2 regions of the Paraburkholderia sp. GAS41 genome follow, and region 1 is predicted to be linked to the other one. Evidence: predicted binding sites of a transcription regulator. Region 1 holds the regulator's gene; the other holds the start of a gene.
The links. The regulator HrcA, encoded in region 1, represses chaperone genes, less so after heat shock. The targets are predictions, from matches to a motif close to TTAGCACTCNNNNNNNNNGAGTGCTAA.
Positions count from the first base shown of each region.

Region 2: rpoH (RNA polymerase sigma factor RpoH) is a predicted target of HrcA. The motif match lies at 3,474-3,500, and genes of this name have one in related genera.

Region 1 is NZ_JBNDMK010000034.1:46,916-54,549, reverse strand. Features, by position in the region: gene dnaK (molecular chaperone DnaK) at 1-1,834, opposite strand, end outside; gene P3T43_RS32175 (thioredoxin family protein) at 1,987-2,436, opposite strand; gene grpE (nucleotide exchange factor GrpE) at 2,479-3,072, opposite strand; gene P3T43_RS32165 (RNA-binding S4 domain-containing protein) at 3,553-3,960, opposite strand; gene hemH (ferrochelatase) at 3,985-5,055, opposite strand; gene hrcA (heat-inducible transcriptional repressor HrcA) at 5,259-6,278, opposite strand; gene P3T43_RS32150 (NAD kinase) at 6,554-7,456, shown strand; gene recN (DNA repair protein RecN) at 7,500-7,634, shown strand, end outside.
Region 2 is NZ_JBNDMK010000024.1:46,002-53,635, reverse strand. Features, by position in the region: gene cydB (cytochrome d ubiquinol oxidase subunit II) at 1-271, opposite strand, end outside; gene P3T43_RS27335 (cytochrome ubiquinol oxidase subunit I) at 333-1,931, opposite strand; gene cydP (cytochrome oxidase putative small subunit CydP) at 1,921-2,181, opposite strand; gene rpoH (RNA polymerase sigma factor RpoH) at 2,479-3,414, opposite strand; gene P3T43_RS27320 (nuclear transport factor 2 family protein) at 3,975-4,358, shown strand; gene ybiB (DNA-binding protein YbiB) at 4,476-5,450, opposite strand; gene P3T43_RS27310 (fumarylacetoacetate hydrolase family protein) at 5,750-6,448, shown strand; gene maiA (maleylacetoacetate isomerase) at 6,477-7,121, shown strand; gene ftsY (signal recognition particle-docking protein FtsY) at 7,231-7,634, opposite strand, start outside.

The DNA of each region.
Region 1 (7,634 bases):
CTGCCTGCATGTCGGCGTACATCTTTTCGCCGAGCTTCTGCGAGGCCGTCGCCACCACTTCGATCTTGGCTTCGATCGCCGCCTTGTCGCTCGAACCGCTCTTCAGCGTCTCTTCGAGGTCCTTCAGCGCTGCTTCGATCTTTTCCTTCTCAGCCGCTTCCAGCTTGTCGCCGTATTCGGTGAGCGCCTTCTTCGTGCTGTGGACCAGCGCGTCGCCCTGGTTGCGGGCATCGGCCAGTTCGCGCAGCTTGTGATCTTCTTCTGCGTTCGCTTCCGCGTCCTTCACCATCTTTTCGATTTCGGCTTCCGACAGACCCGAGTTCGCCTTGATGGTGATGCGGTTTTCCTTGCCGGTTGCCTTGTCTTTCGCGCCGACGTGCAGAATGCCGTTCGCGTCGATGTCGAAACTCACTTCGATCTGCGGCACGCCGCGCGGTGCCGGCGGAATGCCTTCAAGGTTGAACTCGCCCAGCAGCTTGTTGCCGGCTGCCATTTCGCGTTCGCCCTGGAACACCTTGATCGTGACGGCACCCTGATTGTCGTCCGCCGTCGAATACACTTGCGCGTGCTTCGTCGGGATCGTGGTGTTCTTGTTGATCATCTTGGTCATCACGCCGCCAAGCGTTTCGATGCCGAGCGACAGCGGGGTCACGTCGAGCAGCAGAACGTCCTTGCGGTCGCCAGACAGCACCTGGCCCTGGATCGCGGCGCCCACGGCCACGGCTTCGTCCGGGTTCACGTCACGGCGCGGTTCCTTGCCGAAGAATTCCTTGACCTTGTCCTGCACCTTCGGCATACGCGTCATACCGCCGACCAGAATCACGTCGTCGATTTCGCCAACCTTCACGCCTGCGTCCTTGATAGCCAGACGGCACGGCTCGATGGTGCGTTCGATCAGCTCTTCCACCAGCGCTTCGAGCTTCGCACGCGTAATTTTCAGGTTCAAGTGCTTCGGACCCGACGCGTCTGCCGTGATGTACGGCAGGTTGATTTCGGTCTGCTGGCTAGACGACAGTTCGATCTTCGCCTTTTCCGCCGATTCCTTCAGGCGTTGCAGCGCCAGCACGTCCTTCGACAGATCGACGCCCTGCTCTTTCTTGAACTCGCCGATGATGTAATCGATGATGCGCTGGTCGAAGTCTTCACCGCCGAGGAACGTATCGCCGTTCGTCGAGAGCACTTCGAACTGCATTTCGCCGTCAACGTCGGCGATTTCGATGATCGACACGTCGAACGTACCGCCGCCGAGGTCATACACGGCAATCTTGCGATCGCCCTTTTCTGCCTTGTCGAGGCCGAACGCGAGCGCGGCTGCGGTCGGTTCGTTAATGATGCGCTTGACTTCCAGACCGGCAATGCGACCGGCGTCTTTCGTAGCTTGACGCTGGCTGTCGTTGAAGTACGCGGGAACCGTAATCACGGCTTCCGTGACCGGCTCGCCGAGGTAGTCTTCAGCGGTCTTCTTCATCTTGCGCAGCGTTTCCGCCGAGATCTGCGGCGGAGCAAGCTTCTGATCGCGCACTTCGATCCACGCGTCGCCGTTATCAGCCTTGATGATCTTGTAGGGCATCAGGGCGATGTCTTTCTGCACTTCTTTCTCTTCGAAACGGCGGCCGATCAGGCGCTTGACCGCGTACAGCGTGTTGCGCGGGTTCGTGACCGACTGACGTTTCGCAGGCGCGCCGACGAGAATTTCGCCGTCTTCCATGTAAGCGATGATCGACGGCGTGGTGCGCGCACCTTCCGAGTTCTCGATCACCTTAACCGAATTGCCTTCCATGATCGCCACGCACGAGTTGGTCGTGCCGAGGTCGATGCCGATGATTTTGCCCATTTTCACTATTCTCCTGATTTTGATCGCTGCGGTAGGGTGCCTTGTGCCCATCTGACGGCAAGGCAACCCGCCTTCAATTCATACCTGCACTCAACATAAGTGCGTCCGCATCGTTTTCAAGACCTCGAACACTATGCGGTCTTTAATTTTTTTCAATCGCCGGCTGGTTCGGGATTGCTTCGGCCTGTGACGCTGTTGCCCGCGGTTCCGCTGCCGGCCGTCTTTGCCCGGACTTTTTCCCGCACGGCCGCTACGGCTGCCTGGAACTGTCCGAGGCCGTGCCAGCCAGTTGCCCGGCCAAGCCGCTTGCCACGGTGAAAGAAGTACCAGGTCGGCACGCCGTGCAGCAGGAAGCGACGCCCCAGCTCGCGGTGCTCATAGACGTTGCTGTGAAACCATTTGAGCCCGAGCGAGCGAATCGCCTCGGGCTGCGCCAGCATCGCCTTCTTTGCTATTTCACAGTTAAAGCAGTCGAGCCCCCAGAAGAACACCACCGCCAGCTCGTCGCCGGCCGCTTCGAGCGCAGTGTCGAACGACTGGGCGCTCAACTCCTGCATTTCGAACGCGGCAAAAGCCGTGACGTCGACAGAAAGGCTGGCCATGATAACGGTGTCGGCCTGGGAGACTATTCAGCGAGAGCGCGCTTACTTCGGCTGCGCGACTGTGACGAGCGCCGGACGCAGCACGCGCTCGGCAATCACGAAGCCCTTTTGCAGCACGGAAACGACCGTATTCGGCTCCTGCTCGGCCGGCACCATCGAAATGGCCTGATGACGATGCGGATCGAACTTCTCGCCGGCCGGGGGATTGATCGCGACGACGCGCCCCTTCTCGAGCGCACCGTTCAATTGACGCAAGGTCAGCTCGACGCCTTCGCGGACCTTCTGCAGGTCGTCGGACGAGTGCGCAACGGCCGCCTCGAGACTGTCGACCACCGGCAAGAGGTGCTCGGCAAAGCTTTCGATCGCAAACTTGTGGGCCTTGGTGACGTCTTCCTGCGCGCGGCGGCGCACGTTTTCGGTCTCGGCCTTCGCACGCAGGAAGCTCTCCTGCAGCTCGGCAATCCTCACCTGCGCCTCGGTCAGGGCCGCTTCGACGCCTGCCGGCGCGCTCGCGTCCGGGGCACCTTCAACCGGGTTGACGTCCGGTTGCACCGCGGCGGCCTCGGCGGCCTGGCGCGCGGCTTCTTCGGCGGGCGTGGGATTCTGGCTCGTCGGGTTCTCTTGCGTGTTTTCCATGTCGCTGAAAGTCGTAAAAAAGTTAAAGCCAAGGGTGGCGGCATTGTGTCCTTACAGGCTCATTTAAGCGTTGTAAAAACACGACACACGCGATCGCTCTTCGTTCGTTAAGTTGGGGACCTAAAGCACGATTTCAAGCGGCCAAAACGACCTTTCTGCACCGCAGCAGTGCGGGAGAAATGCCTCGTTACAACCATTACTCTGACTTCATCAGAATGAGATTGAGTGGGGTTGCGGACTGACCTAAACTGCAAAGACTGATCGGGAAAGGCACGTTTACCCTAGCCCGGTGTATGCCACTTCAATAAGCCTACCGCATTCGTTCAGCATCCTTTCGGGGGAGTACCGTGAAACTGACCTTCGCAATATCCGTGGTCGCTTTGGTGCTCATTGCGGGAACCACGACCATCTGTATGTCCGGGGCAGTGAACGACAGCACGACCGAGTATGGCGGCGTACACGCCACCATGGAACAACTGTTCAATCCCCACCTGAAAGTTTGTCGATAATGCGTCGGTCGCGCTTGGTTGGGCGCCCATGCAACGCGGCGGCCGGCTCGCGATACGTCTTGCGCCGTTCCTGCTCCACCTGCCGCTTTATCTTGCTGTCCCCGGTCTCCGCGTAAAGCGTCTGCGCCACGCTGGCCGGTCCGCGCACGTCGCACACGCCCAGCACTTCCACCTGCCAGATTATCCTTTCGATCTCGATCTCAACGAGATCGCCGACCCGCACGTCCTTTGCCGGCTTGACCGCAGCCCCGCCGATACGCACGCGGCCTTTTTCGACCGCATCCGCCGCCAATGAGCGCGTCTTGAAGAAGCGCGCGGCCCACAGCCACTTGTCGATGCGCAGACGCGCACCCGGTTCTGTTGAGATTCTGTAGTTCATTGCTCAGTCTCGCGCTTCGAGCGCTCACGCCTCCACTACGCCTTGCACGGATGGCGCCTGCACCGGCCACCCCTGCAGATTCTGCGCGACGATTTCACCCAGCGCGGCAATCCACGCATGCGAGGCATTCAGGCAAGGAATGCGGTGAAACTCCTTGCCGCCGGCATGCACGAACTCGTCGCGGACCTCCATGCCGATTTCCTCGATCGTTTCGAGGCAATCGGCCGTAAAACCCGGACAGAACACGTCGGCCCGGCGCACACCCGCGGCGCCCAGTTCCTTGAGCGTCGGCGCGGTGTACGGCTGCAGCCACTCCGCCTTGCCGAAGCGCGACTGGAACGTAATGCGACATTCGACCGATGTCAGTTCAAGTGCCTGCATCAGCAGTGCTCCCGTGAGCTGACATTGCTCGTGATAAGGGTCGCCCAGGTCGAGCGTGCGCTTGGGAACGCCGTGGAAACTCAACACCAGCTTGTCGCCCGCCGCGAAATCCGGGCGCCCATGAGCGTGCCAGTACTGATGCACCTGCGCAGCCAGTGCCGCAATGTAGGCGGGATGGTCGGCATATTGACGGATGGTGCGAATTTCCAGCTGGTTGCGCATGCGCGCCAACGCGGAAAACGCGGCGTCGAAGGCCGTGGCAGTGGTCGACGACGAGTATTGCGGATACATCGGCACCAGCAGCACACGTTCGGCGCCGGCCAGCTTGAGCTGATTCAGCATGTCCGGAATGCCCGGCACACCGTAACGCATGGCGTAGTCGACGAGCACCGTGTAATCGTTCGCCTGCAGCAGATGCCGCAGCCCTTCCACCTGCTTCTCCGTGAAAACGCGCAGCGGCGAGCCTTCCGCCGTCCACACCGCGGCATATTTCCGCGCCGACGAACGCCCGCGAAAAGGCAGGATCACCAGCCGCAGAATGACCTGCCAGATGACGGCGGGAATCTCGACTACCCGAGCGTCCGACAGAAACTGCGCGAGATAGCGCCGCACGGCCTTCGGCGTTGGAGCGTCAGGCGTGCCCAGATTAATCAGCAACACCGCCACACGGTGGGCTGTGGCCGGTTGAGATGGCCGCTCGAGATCGAAACGCATAGGCAACAGGATGCGCCGCTTGCGGCGAAAGAACGTTTCAGGTGGAAACCATTATAGCGGCGCGATCCGCCGCCGATACCTGGCCATTCGGCCGATTGGCAAGCCCGGCGGCACCCCGCATCATGAGCACACGGTTCCGGGCGTTGCGCGAAGGTCAGCGGCGAGCATCCCCATGGGGCGCCGCCGTCCGTAGCGGATGGAGGTTATTGCTGACTAAGCGTGAGCGAGAGCAGCCGTGCCGTGATGTCCACAATCGGGATCACCCGGTTGTAAGCCATCCGCGTCGGTCCGATCACGCCGAGCGTGCCGACGATCTTGCCGTTCACTTCGTAGGGCGCGGTCACCACGCTCATTTCTTCAATCGGCACGAGGTTCGACTCGCCGCCAATGAAAATCTGCACGCCCTGGGCGTGACTCGACACGTCGAGCAACTGAAGGAGGCTGGTCTTTTGGTCGAATACATCGAACAGCTTGCGCAGCCGCGCCATGTCGGAAGACAGGTCGGCCACTTCGAGCAGTTTGCGCTCGCCGGAGATCAGCACGGTCTCACCGGTGTCCGCCTCGTCGGTGCTGGCGGTGACGGCAGCGTGCATCAGCGTGGTCATGTCGCCGCGCAGTTCGTCGATCTCATCGCGCAGGCGCCGGCGGACCTCGTCGAACGAGAGACCGGCGAAGTGAGCGTTGATGTAGTTGGACGCCTCCACCAGTTGCGACGGCGAAAAGTCACGCTGCGTCGCCATGATGCGGTTCTGCACGTCGCCCTCGGGCGTGACGATGATCAGCAGGATGCGCTTGTCCGACAGGCGCATGAACTCGATCTGCTTGAACACGTGGCTGCGCCTCGGCGTCAGCACGACGCCCGCGAACTGCGACAGATTGGACAGCACGCTCGCCGCAGCCGCGACGATCTTCTGCGGCTCGCCCGCCTGCAGGGTGGTCTTGACGGTACGGGTAACGGCTTCTTCGTCCGCGGCGGACTCGACGGTGAGCATGGTGTCGACGAAGAGGCGGTAGCCACGCGGCGTGGGAATTCGTCCCGCCGAGGTATGCGGGCTGATGACGAGCCCCAGCTCCTCCAGATCGGACATCACATTGCGGATGGTTGCCGGACTCAATTCCAGACCGGAATAGCGGGACAACGTGCGCGAACCGACCGGCTGACCTTCGGCGATGTAGCGCTCGATCAGCGTTTTGAGGAGGGTTTGTGCGCGGGGATCTAGCATGACCGAAAATTTTAGCTTAATGACGCAACAACCGCGAGCGCTAACAATATCAGCCCTCGTTCCGTGTGGGACCGTCCGCACAGCAAGACCGGCGGCGCGGCGCTCCGCGCAGATCCGCGCCCGTGCGTTCGGTGCAGTCCCCGCGTGCCCCCTGTCATCAGCGCTTGACCATTCTAGCGACAATCCTCGCCAGCATCTTGCGCCCCCGCCCCGCGCCGGCGCCTGTGTGGCGCCGGACGGTTCTTTTCAGCCCCCACCTATGGTGTAATGCCGGCATGCAAGTTACCAGCCAGTTCAAGACCGTCGCGCTCGTCGGGCGCAACAATACGCCAGGTATCGGCGAGCCGCTGACCGCGCTCGCCTCGTGCATCGCGAAGCGCGGCTTCGACGTGGTGTTCGAAGCGGACACCGCCGCGGAGATCGGCGTGACTGATTACCCGGCCCTGCGTCCCGCGGAGATCGGCGCGCGCGCCGACGTGGCCGTGGTGCTCGGCGGTGACGGCACGATGCTCGGCATTGGCCGCCAGCTCGCGCCCTACCGGACTCCGTTGATCGGCATCAACCACGGCCGGGTCGGTTTTATCACCGACATCCCGATTTCCGACATGCAGGTCATCGTCCCGCAGATGCTCGGCGGGCACTTCGAGCGCGAGGAACGTACGCTGCTCGAGGCGCGCATCATGCGCGACGGCAGCCCGATCTACCACGCGCTCGCGTTCAACGACGTGGTGGTGAACCGTAGCGGCTTCTCGGGGATGGCGGAACTGCACGTCTCGGTCGACGGGCGCTTCATGTACAACCAGCGCTCGGACGGGCTGATCGTCGCCACACCCACCGGCTCGACCGCGTACGCGCTGTCGTCGGCCGGGCCGATCCTGCATCCGCAGTTGCAAGGCATCGTGCTGGTGCCGATCGCGCCGCACGCGCTGTCGAACCGGCCCATCGTGCTGCCGGACGACTCGAAGGTCAGCATCCAGATCGTCGCGGGCCGGGACGTGAACGTCAATTTCGACATGCAGTCGTTCACTGCGCTCGAACACAACGACACCATCGAAGTGCGCCGCTCGCGCCATACCGTGCCGTTGCTGCATCCGGTCGGCTATAGCTACTTCGCGACGTTGCGCAAGAAGCTTCACTGGAACGAATACCCGTCGCACGAAGACGACATCAAGCCCTGAGCGGATCGCCCCAGCCGGTAACCCACGCCCACCAGACGCCTCCATGCTTCGCCACCTTTCGATACGCGACTTCGTCATCGTCGCCGCGCTCGACCTTGAATTCGACAGCGGCTTTACGGTTTTTTCAGGTGAAACAGGCGCCGGCAAGTCGATCCTGATCGACGCCCTCGCATTGGCG
Region 2 (7,634 bases), on a different contig from region 1:
GCAGCATCGCGAAGTAAAAGCCCGAGAACGACGCCGCGTAGACCAGTGGCCACGCGGCGAACATCGCCCCCCCTGCGGTGATGAACCAGACCTGGTTGCCTTCCCATGTCGCGCCGACCGTATTCACGACGATGCGCCGTTCCGAATCGGTCTTCGCGATGAACGGCAGCAGGATGGCCGTGCCCATGTCGAAACCGTCGGTGAGGGCGAAGCCGATCAGCAGCACGCCGATCAGGACCCACCAGATCACTTTCAGGGTTGCGTAATCCATGATGATGTTTCCCCTTATGTAGCTGGGCCAGTTTGACCCGCCTGTGCAGGCTGATGGCAGATCATGCGGGCGTCGTGCTGAGCGGCTTGGACGGCTGACCCGTGGGCGGCAATTCGTGGTGATAGCGTCCCGTATGCAGCGACGACGGACCGAGGCGGGCGTACTTGAACATCAGCGTGATCTCGATGATGAAGAGGGCCGTGTAGAACACCACGAAGCCGCCGATACTCAGGTACAGGTCGGTAGCCGTCAGGCTCGATGCAGACAACGCGGTGGGCAGGATGCCGGCAATCGTCCACGGCTGGCGTCCCACTTCAGCCACCACCCAGCCGAATTCCGCCGCCAGCCACGGCAACGGAATCGCCCACACCGCCCAGCGCAGGAACCAGCGGCGCTTGTCGAGCAGCAGCGAGCGTTGCGCGCAGAACCAGAACGCGGTCACGAAGGTCGCAAGGAACAGGATGCCAAGTCCCACCATGATCCGGAACGAGAAGAACACCGGCAACACGGGCGGGATGGTCTTTTTCGCTGCCTGAGCGATCTGGTCCGGCGTCGCGTCGGTGACGTTGGCTGTGAACTGCTTGAGCATCAGGGCATAGCCGAGATTGTCGCGGTGTAGCGCAAAGGTCGTTCTGGCTTCGTCGGTGGCATTGCCCTGCTTGAGTTCCTGCAGCGCGCTGTACGCGATCATGCCGTCCTTGATACGGATTTCGTTTTGCGCGATCAGGTCTTTCAGGCCCAGCACCGGTTCATCCAACGAACGCGTGGCGATAATGCCGAGCGCATAGGGAATCCGGATGGCATAGTCGGTCCGTTGTTCCTGCTGGTTCGGAATCCCGAAGATCGTAAACGGTGCGGGCGCGGGGGCGGTCTCCCATTCCGATTCGATGGCGGCGAGTTTGACCTGCTGGACCTCACCGGTGCGATAGCCGGATTCGTCGCCGAGCACGATCACGCAGACCGTCGACGCCAGCCCGAAACCTGCTGCGATCGCAAACGAGCGCAGCGCGAATTCAGTGTCGCGGCGCTTGAGCAGATACCACGACGAGATGCCGAGCACGAACATCGACGCCGTGACGTAGCCAGCGGACACCGTATGCACGAACTTCACCTGCGCGACCGGATTGAACAGCACGGCGAAAATGCTCGACAGTTCCATGCGCATGGTTTCGTAGTTGAACTCGGCGCCCACCGGATTGTTCATCCAGCCATTGGCAACCAGAATCCACAACGCCGACAGGTTGGAGCCGAGTGCAACGAGGAAGGTGACGAGCAGATGCTGCACTCGCGACAAACGCTTCCACGCGAAGAAAAACAGACCGACGAAAGTCGATTCGAGGAAGAACGCCATCAGACCTTCGACGGCGAGCGGTACGCCGAAGATATCGCCGACGTAATGTGAGTAATACGACCAGTTGGTGCCGAACTGGAACTCGAGTGTCAGGCCGGTTGTGACGCCCATGGCGAAGTTGATGCCGAACAGCTTGCCCCAGAACTGCGTCATGTCCTTGTAGATCTGCTTGCCGGTCATCACGTAGACGGATTCCATGATGACGAGCAGCCACGACAGTCCAAGCGTAAGGGGTACGAAGAGAAAGTGATACAGCGCCGTCACGGCAAACTGGAGGCGCGAAAGATCGACGACATCGCTAACGGGCATGTTGATCACCTTGAGACGGATGCGAGGCAGGCACCGAAAGCAGTGCCTGCGCGACAAGTGTAGGCGGCATGGACATGTTTTCCGCCAAAGGATGGTTGAAGAAGGCGTACTTGAGCATCATCAGTAGTACGAATTTGACGAGGAGTACGACGATGATGTCTCGCGCGAAGGTCGGGCCGCGCACCCAGCCGGCGAGCCGCGCACGCAGGGTCGGACGAGGTCGACTCCTGTCATTCAGCGTTATGGTCATGATCGGTCGATGGACGACTTCACACCGGTTGACCCGGTCGGATTCAAGCCGCGCAGTCAGCCTGGGCGGCCTGGCGAGTACATAACGATATTAAGATAGGGGCTGGCAGCGGGGAAGTTCGCGACTGTGGCATTGGGTCGCGGCGGGCAGCCGTCGACCTCAGTAATACAAGCAAGCTTGCGTTACGTCAAGGAAACGGCGGGGCCGATTTCCTGGGGGTGAAAAGAAAAAGCCCCGCCGTCTCACGAGGGCAGGGCTAGTGGCTGGCAGGGCGCCGGATGGTGCCCTACAGCAGCGTTACGCGTACTCGTTCAGTGCGCTGCGCATCTTCTTCATGGCGCTGGCTTCGATCTGGCGAATCCGCTCCGCCGACACGCCGAATTCGTCGGCGAGATCGTGCAGCGTCGAACCACCCGAACCATCGTCTTCGACCTGCAGCCAGCGGGCCTCAATGATGCGGCGGCTGCGTGCATCCAGCGATTCCAGCGCGCTGGCGATACCGTCGCTCTGCAGCCTGTCGCGCTGGCGCGCGGAGAGCACAGCCGTCGGCTCGCTGTGCGAGTCGGCCAGATACGCGATTGGCGCGAACGCTTCCTCGCCGTCCTCGACCTGACCTTCCAGCGCGATATCGCCGCCGGCCAGACGCGTTTCCATCTCCGACACTTCCTCGCGCTTCACATTCAGTTCCTTCGCGAGACCTTCGATCTCGTCCGGCGTGAATGCGCCCAGGCCCTGCTTGTGGCTGCGCAGGTTGAAGAACAGCTTGCGCTGCGCTTTGGTGGTGGCGACCTTCACCATGCGCCAGTTGCGCAGGATGTATTCGTGAATCTCAGCCTTGATCCAGTGCATGGCGTACGACACGAGCCGTACGTTCTGCTCCGGATCGAAGCGCTTGACGGCCTTCATCAGGCCGATATTGCCTTCCTGGATCAGGTCGGCATGCGGCAGGCCGTAGCCCAGATAGTTACGCGCGATCGAAACCACCAGCCGCAGGTGCGACAGGACAAGGCGACGCGCAGATTCCAGGTTGGCCTGGCCGCGAAATTCAGTGGCGAACTGGCGTTCTTCCGCCGGCGTCAGCATCGGAATCCGGTTCACGGCCTGGATGTAGGCGTCGATATTGCCCAGTTGACCAGGCAGCAGCGAAGAATGCGAGAGCGCGAGTGCACCTGCCGAAGCGGCCTTAGCCGACGACGGGCTCAGAGTACTCGGAAGGGTCATTGCGTGGCTCACGTAGAAAACTCCTTGGTATTACCAAATAGCTCAGTCGAACTTCGACTTCAGCGTGGATGTTAGCACTCTGAATAACCGAGTGCTAATACTTAGAGCGTGTGGGGGTATCCTGGTTCCCGCATGGCTATTGAAATTTGGATTTCAATAGCATCATACCCTTTATGCAGTCTCCCGGTGATGAGCGTAGGATCTGCCGTAGATGGCGTCTGTCGGTGCAGAATCACCCGTTTTAGGCCTTTTGAGGTGGCAATCTGACGGCTTTTGGCATTCTTATGAAGATTTATTGCTCTAACAGCGTCTTGTAGATAGAGCGTTTACTCGGTATTTGGCGGGGCGCTTCCCGTGGAAAAGCTCGGTTCGGGCTGGGGGCGGGGGCCGGATTCGATCGGTGGCATGCCGGCAGCCATCAAACGTAACGGGTGCGTGACCAGATTGAGCAGCTGGCGAACGGCGGTATCAAAGAGCCGGATCCTGGTATAAATTTTAGCCAGCTACATTTGCAACGTAACTTCTCACGACCGTGGCCGCTGTCGGCCCCGTCGAGGCAAAGGGGCTGAGCAATGGCCGAAAAGGTGATCGAAGCGATTCGCGGACTCGAGCGCGACCGCTTTCGCGCGATGGTCGATGGCAACGGGCCGTTGCTCGACACGCTGCTCTCCGACAACGTGAGCTATATCCATACGAATGGCAAACGCGAATCGAAGCAGCAGTTCATTGACGGCATTACCGCCGGACGCCGTCGCTACCGGCAGATCGAGATCCAGTCGCAAGATGTGCTGCCCGCGGGGCGTGAGAGCTTCATCGTGACCGGCCGCGCGTTGATCGAGATGGAGGCGAACAACGGCGCGTTGCTGTTTCCAATCGCGTATACAGCGATTCACGCTCAGGTGGATGGGCAATGGCGGCTGGTGGCGTGGCAGGCGACACGTTGCGCGATCGAGTGAGGGCGCTAGCGGTCTGGTCGCGCGCGCGTGGCGTGCGTGTCAGGCGCCGAGGCGCCAGGCTGCGCGTGGGACCTTGCGCAGCCCTTGCGGCGCCGCGTTAAGGCCTTGTGAAGGCTGTCACAGCGAGATTCTTGCGATATCCACGATCACTTCGATTTGCCGTTCGATCGCGCCGGGCACCGGCGCCTCGCCGCGCAGCACGGCATCGATCCATGCGGCAGTGGTCGCCGCGTCGCGCGCTTCCGGCAGCGCCACCTCGGGCGCGTCAGCTGACGAGCGTTCAGCGGCCACGCGCGTATCGCAGATGCCGTCATGCAGCCAGTCGATCTGGACCTGACGGCGCGTATCGGCGACCGCCTCGCCCTCCGTGCCGCGCGCGAGGAGCGCACCGCCAGCGGCGGCATCCGGATGCGTGCTGAACAACTGCGTGAGGCTCTCGCGATAGGGCGGGTGCGTATAGTTCACGAGCCGCAGCCCTGCTGGCGCGAACGGCTGCAGGATCTTCACCAGCGTATGCGTGGAATTGCGCACGCCCATGCGGCGCCGCAAGGCGAGCAGGCGCGCGAGCTTCGGCGCGAGGGTGGCGATCGGCGCGAAGGCCAGACGTCGCGCGGCCAGGCTGTCTTCAATCTCCGCGTGCGTTTGCGCGTGTGCGATCTGCAGATGCGCGAAGATTTCAGCACTGGTCACGCGGCCGGGATCTTCGGTGACGCCGTGCACGAGTACCGGCACGCCTTCGCGGGCCAGCAGCAGCGCGAGCAGCGGCACCAGATTCGGCTGCTTGCGGGCCCCGTTGTAGCTCGGAATGGAAACTGGCCGGAAGGCGCTGTGCGCGATCTGCACCGGCTCGAACGACGCGTGGGCGGCTGCCAGCATGGCGGCCAGTTCATCGGCGGATTCGCCCTTTACCCGATAGGCCAGCAGCACCGCGCCGAGTTCCAGTTCGCCGACCCGTCCGTCGAGCATCGCGCTGTAGAGCGCCTGGGTGTCCTCGGACGTGAGCGCGCGGGCGCCGTTCGGTCCGCGGCCGATCTCCTTGATAAAACGGGCGCAGGGAAACGGGGAGGAGGCGATTTCGGCTGATTCGGTCATCGGGTTCAGTGGGGCTGGGTGGTCAGGCGCTTTAAGCGGTGGCCACGGTGTTCATCAGAGATCGAGGTGTTGCTGCCGCGCGGCCCGAGAAGACCCGCGCGGCGACACGGGTACTGAGTATCGCATCTATACCGATTTTGCAGGCTGCCAGGCAGCGGGCGACAACGTATGACCGCGTGCTCGTCAGCGGCTAAGGCGTGGTGCGCCTGTGCCACCCTCGCGGCGCCGGTGCTCGCCCTCGCGTTACACTCATCGCTTTATTGCCGCACACGCGGCGCCTATCAGGATTGGAGAACGGGATGAGTTACGTGTTTGCTCCCGCACCGGTGGTCGCGGTGCCCGTCGTCGGGTCGAGCGATCAGTTCGCGGTGCGTCGCATCTACTGTGTGGGCCGCAATTACGAGGCGCACGCGCGCGAGATGGGGCACGACCCTGACCGCGAGCCGCCGTTCTTCTTCAGCAAGCCCGCCGACGCGGTGATCTATGTCGCGCCCGGCGCGACCGGCGAATTTCCGTATCCGCCGCAGTCGAAAAACGTGCACTTCGAGATGGAGCTGGTCGCGGCCATCGGCAAGGCGGGTAAAGACATCTCGGTCGAGCAGGCGCTCGACCATGTCTACGGATACGCGCTCGGGCTCGACATGACGCGGCGCGACTTGCAGGCCGAAGCCAAGAAGCTGGGCCGTCCGTGGGACACCGCGAAGGGTTTCGATCACTCGGCACCGCTCGGTCCGATTCATCCGGCCGCGAAAGTGGGACGGGTGGACAAGGGCGCGATCTGGCTGACGGTCAACGGCGCGGAAAAGCAGCGTTCGGACGTGTCGCAGTTGATCTGGTCGGTGGCGGAGACGGTGGCTTATCTGTCGACGCTGTTCGAACTGCAGCCCGGCGATCTGATCTTCACCGGCACGCCCGAAGGCGTCGGTGCGGTGGTCAAGGGCGACACGATGAAGGGCGGCGTGGACGGGCTGGGCGAATTCAGCGTGCGTGTCGTCTGAGCGTGCGTCTGGGAGGAGACAGGTCAATATGAAGCTTTACAGCTATTTCCGCAGCTCGGCGGCGTTTCGCGTGCGCATTGCACTGAATCTGAAGAATCTGCCTTACGACTACGCACCGGTGCACCTTCTGCGCGACGGTGGCGAGCAGCTCAAACCGGCTTACCGCAGTCTGAATCCGGATGCGATCGTGCCCACCTTCGTGGAGGGCGATCACGTGCTGCAACAGTCGCTCGCGATCATCGAGTATCTGGAAGAAACGCATCCGGAGCCGCCGCTGCTGCCGAAGTCGCCGGTGGATCGCGCGTATGTGCGCTCGGTGGCGCTGCAGGTCGCGTGCGAGATCCATCCGCTAAATAATCTGCGCGTGCTGAAATATCTCAAGCACTCGGTCGGCACCGACGATGCAACGCGTGACGAGTGGTATCGGCACTGGATCGAGTCCGGCTTTGCCACGCTCGAGCAGCATCTGGCGGGCGATTCGCGCACCGGCAAACTGTGTTTCGGCGACACGCCGACCTTGGCTGACGCCTGTCTCGTGCCGCAGGTGTTCAACGCGCAGCGCTTCAAGATCGACGTGGGACAGTTTCCGACGATCCAGCGCATTTACGATCACGCGACGCAGCTCGACGCTTTCGCGCGGGCGGCGCCCGGTGTGCAGCCGGACGCGGAGTGAGGCGGCTTGTCGACTGATTGAGCGGCGTGTCCGTCCGACAGGTGTGAAAGCAAAGAGGGCGCTCCATGGAGCGCCCTCTTTGTTGGTGCAGCGAACGCCGCTGTGACGCTTAGGTGTCCAGCAAAGCGTCGGAAAACTCTTCCGCGCTGAACGGCTGCAAATCTTCGACCTTCTCGCCAACGCCGATGAAGTACACCGGAATGGGTCGTTGCCGCGCGATCGCCGCGAGAATCCCGCCCTTGGCCGTGCCGTCGAGCTTGGTGACGATCAGGCCGGTGAGGCCCAATGCGTCGTCGAAAGCTTTGACTTGCGTGAGCGCGTTCTGACCGGTATTGGCGTCGATGACGAGCAATACTTCGTGCGGGGCGCTGTCCATGGCCTTGCCGATCACGCGCTTGACCTTGCGCAGCTCCTCCATGAGATGCAGCTGGGTTGGCAGACGACCGGCCGTGTCGGCCATCAGCACGTCGATCTTGCGTGCGCGCGCGGCGCCCACCGCGTCGAAGATCACGG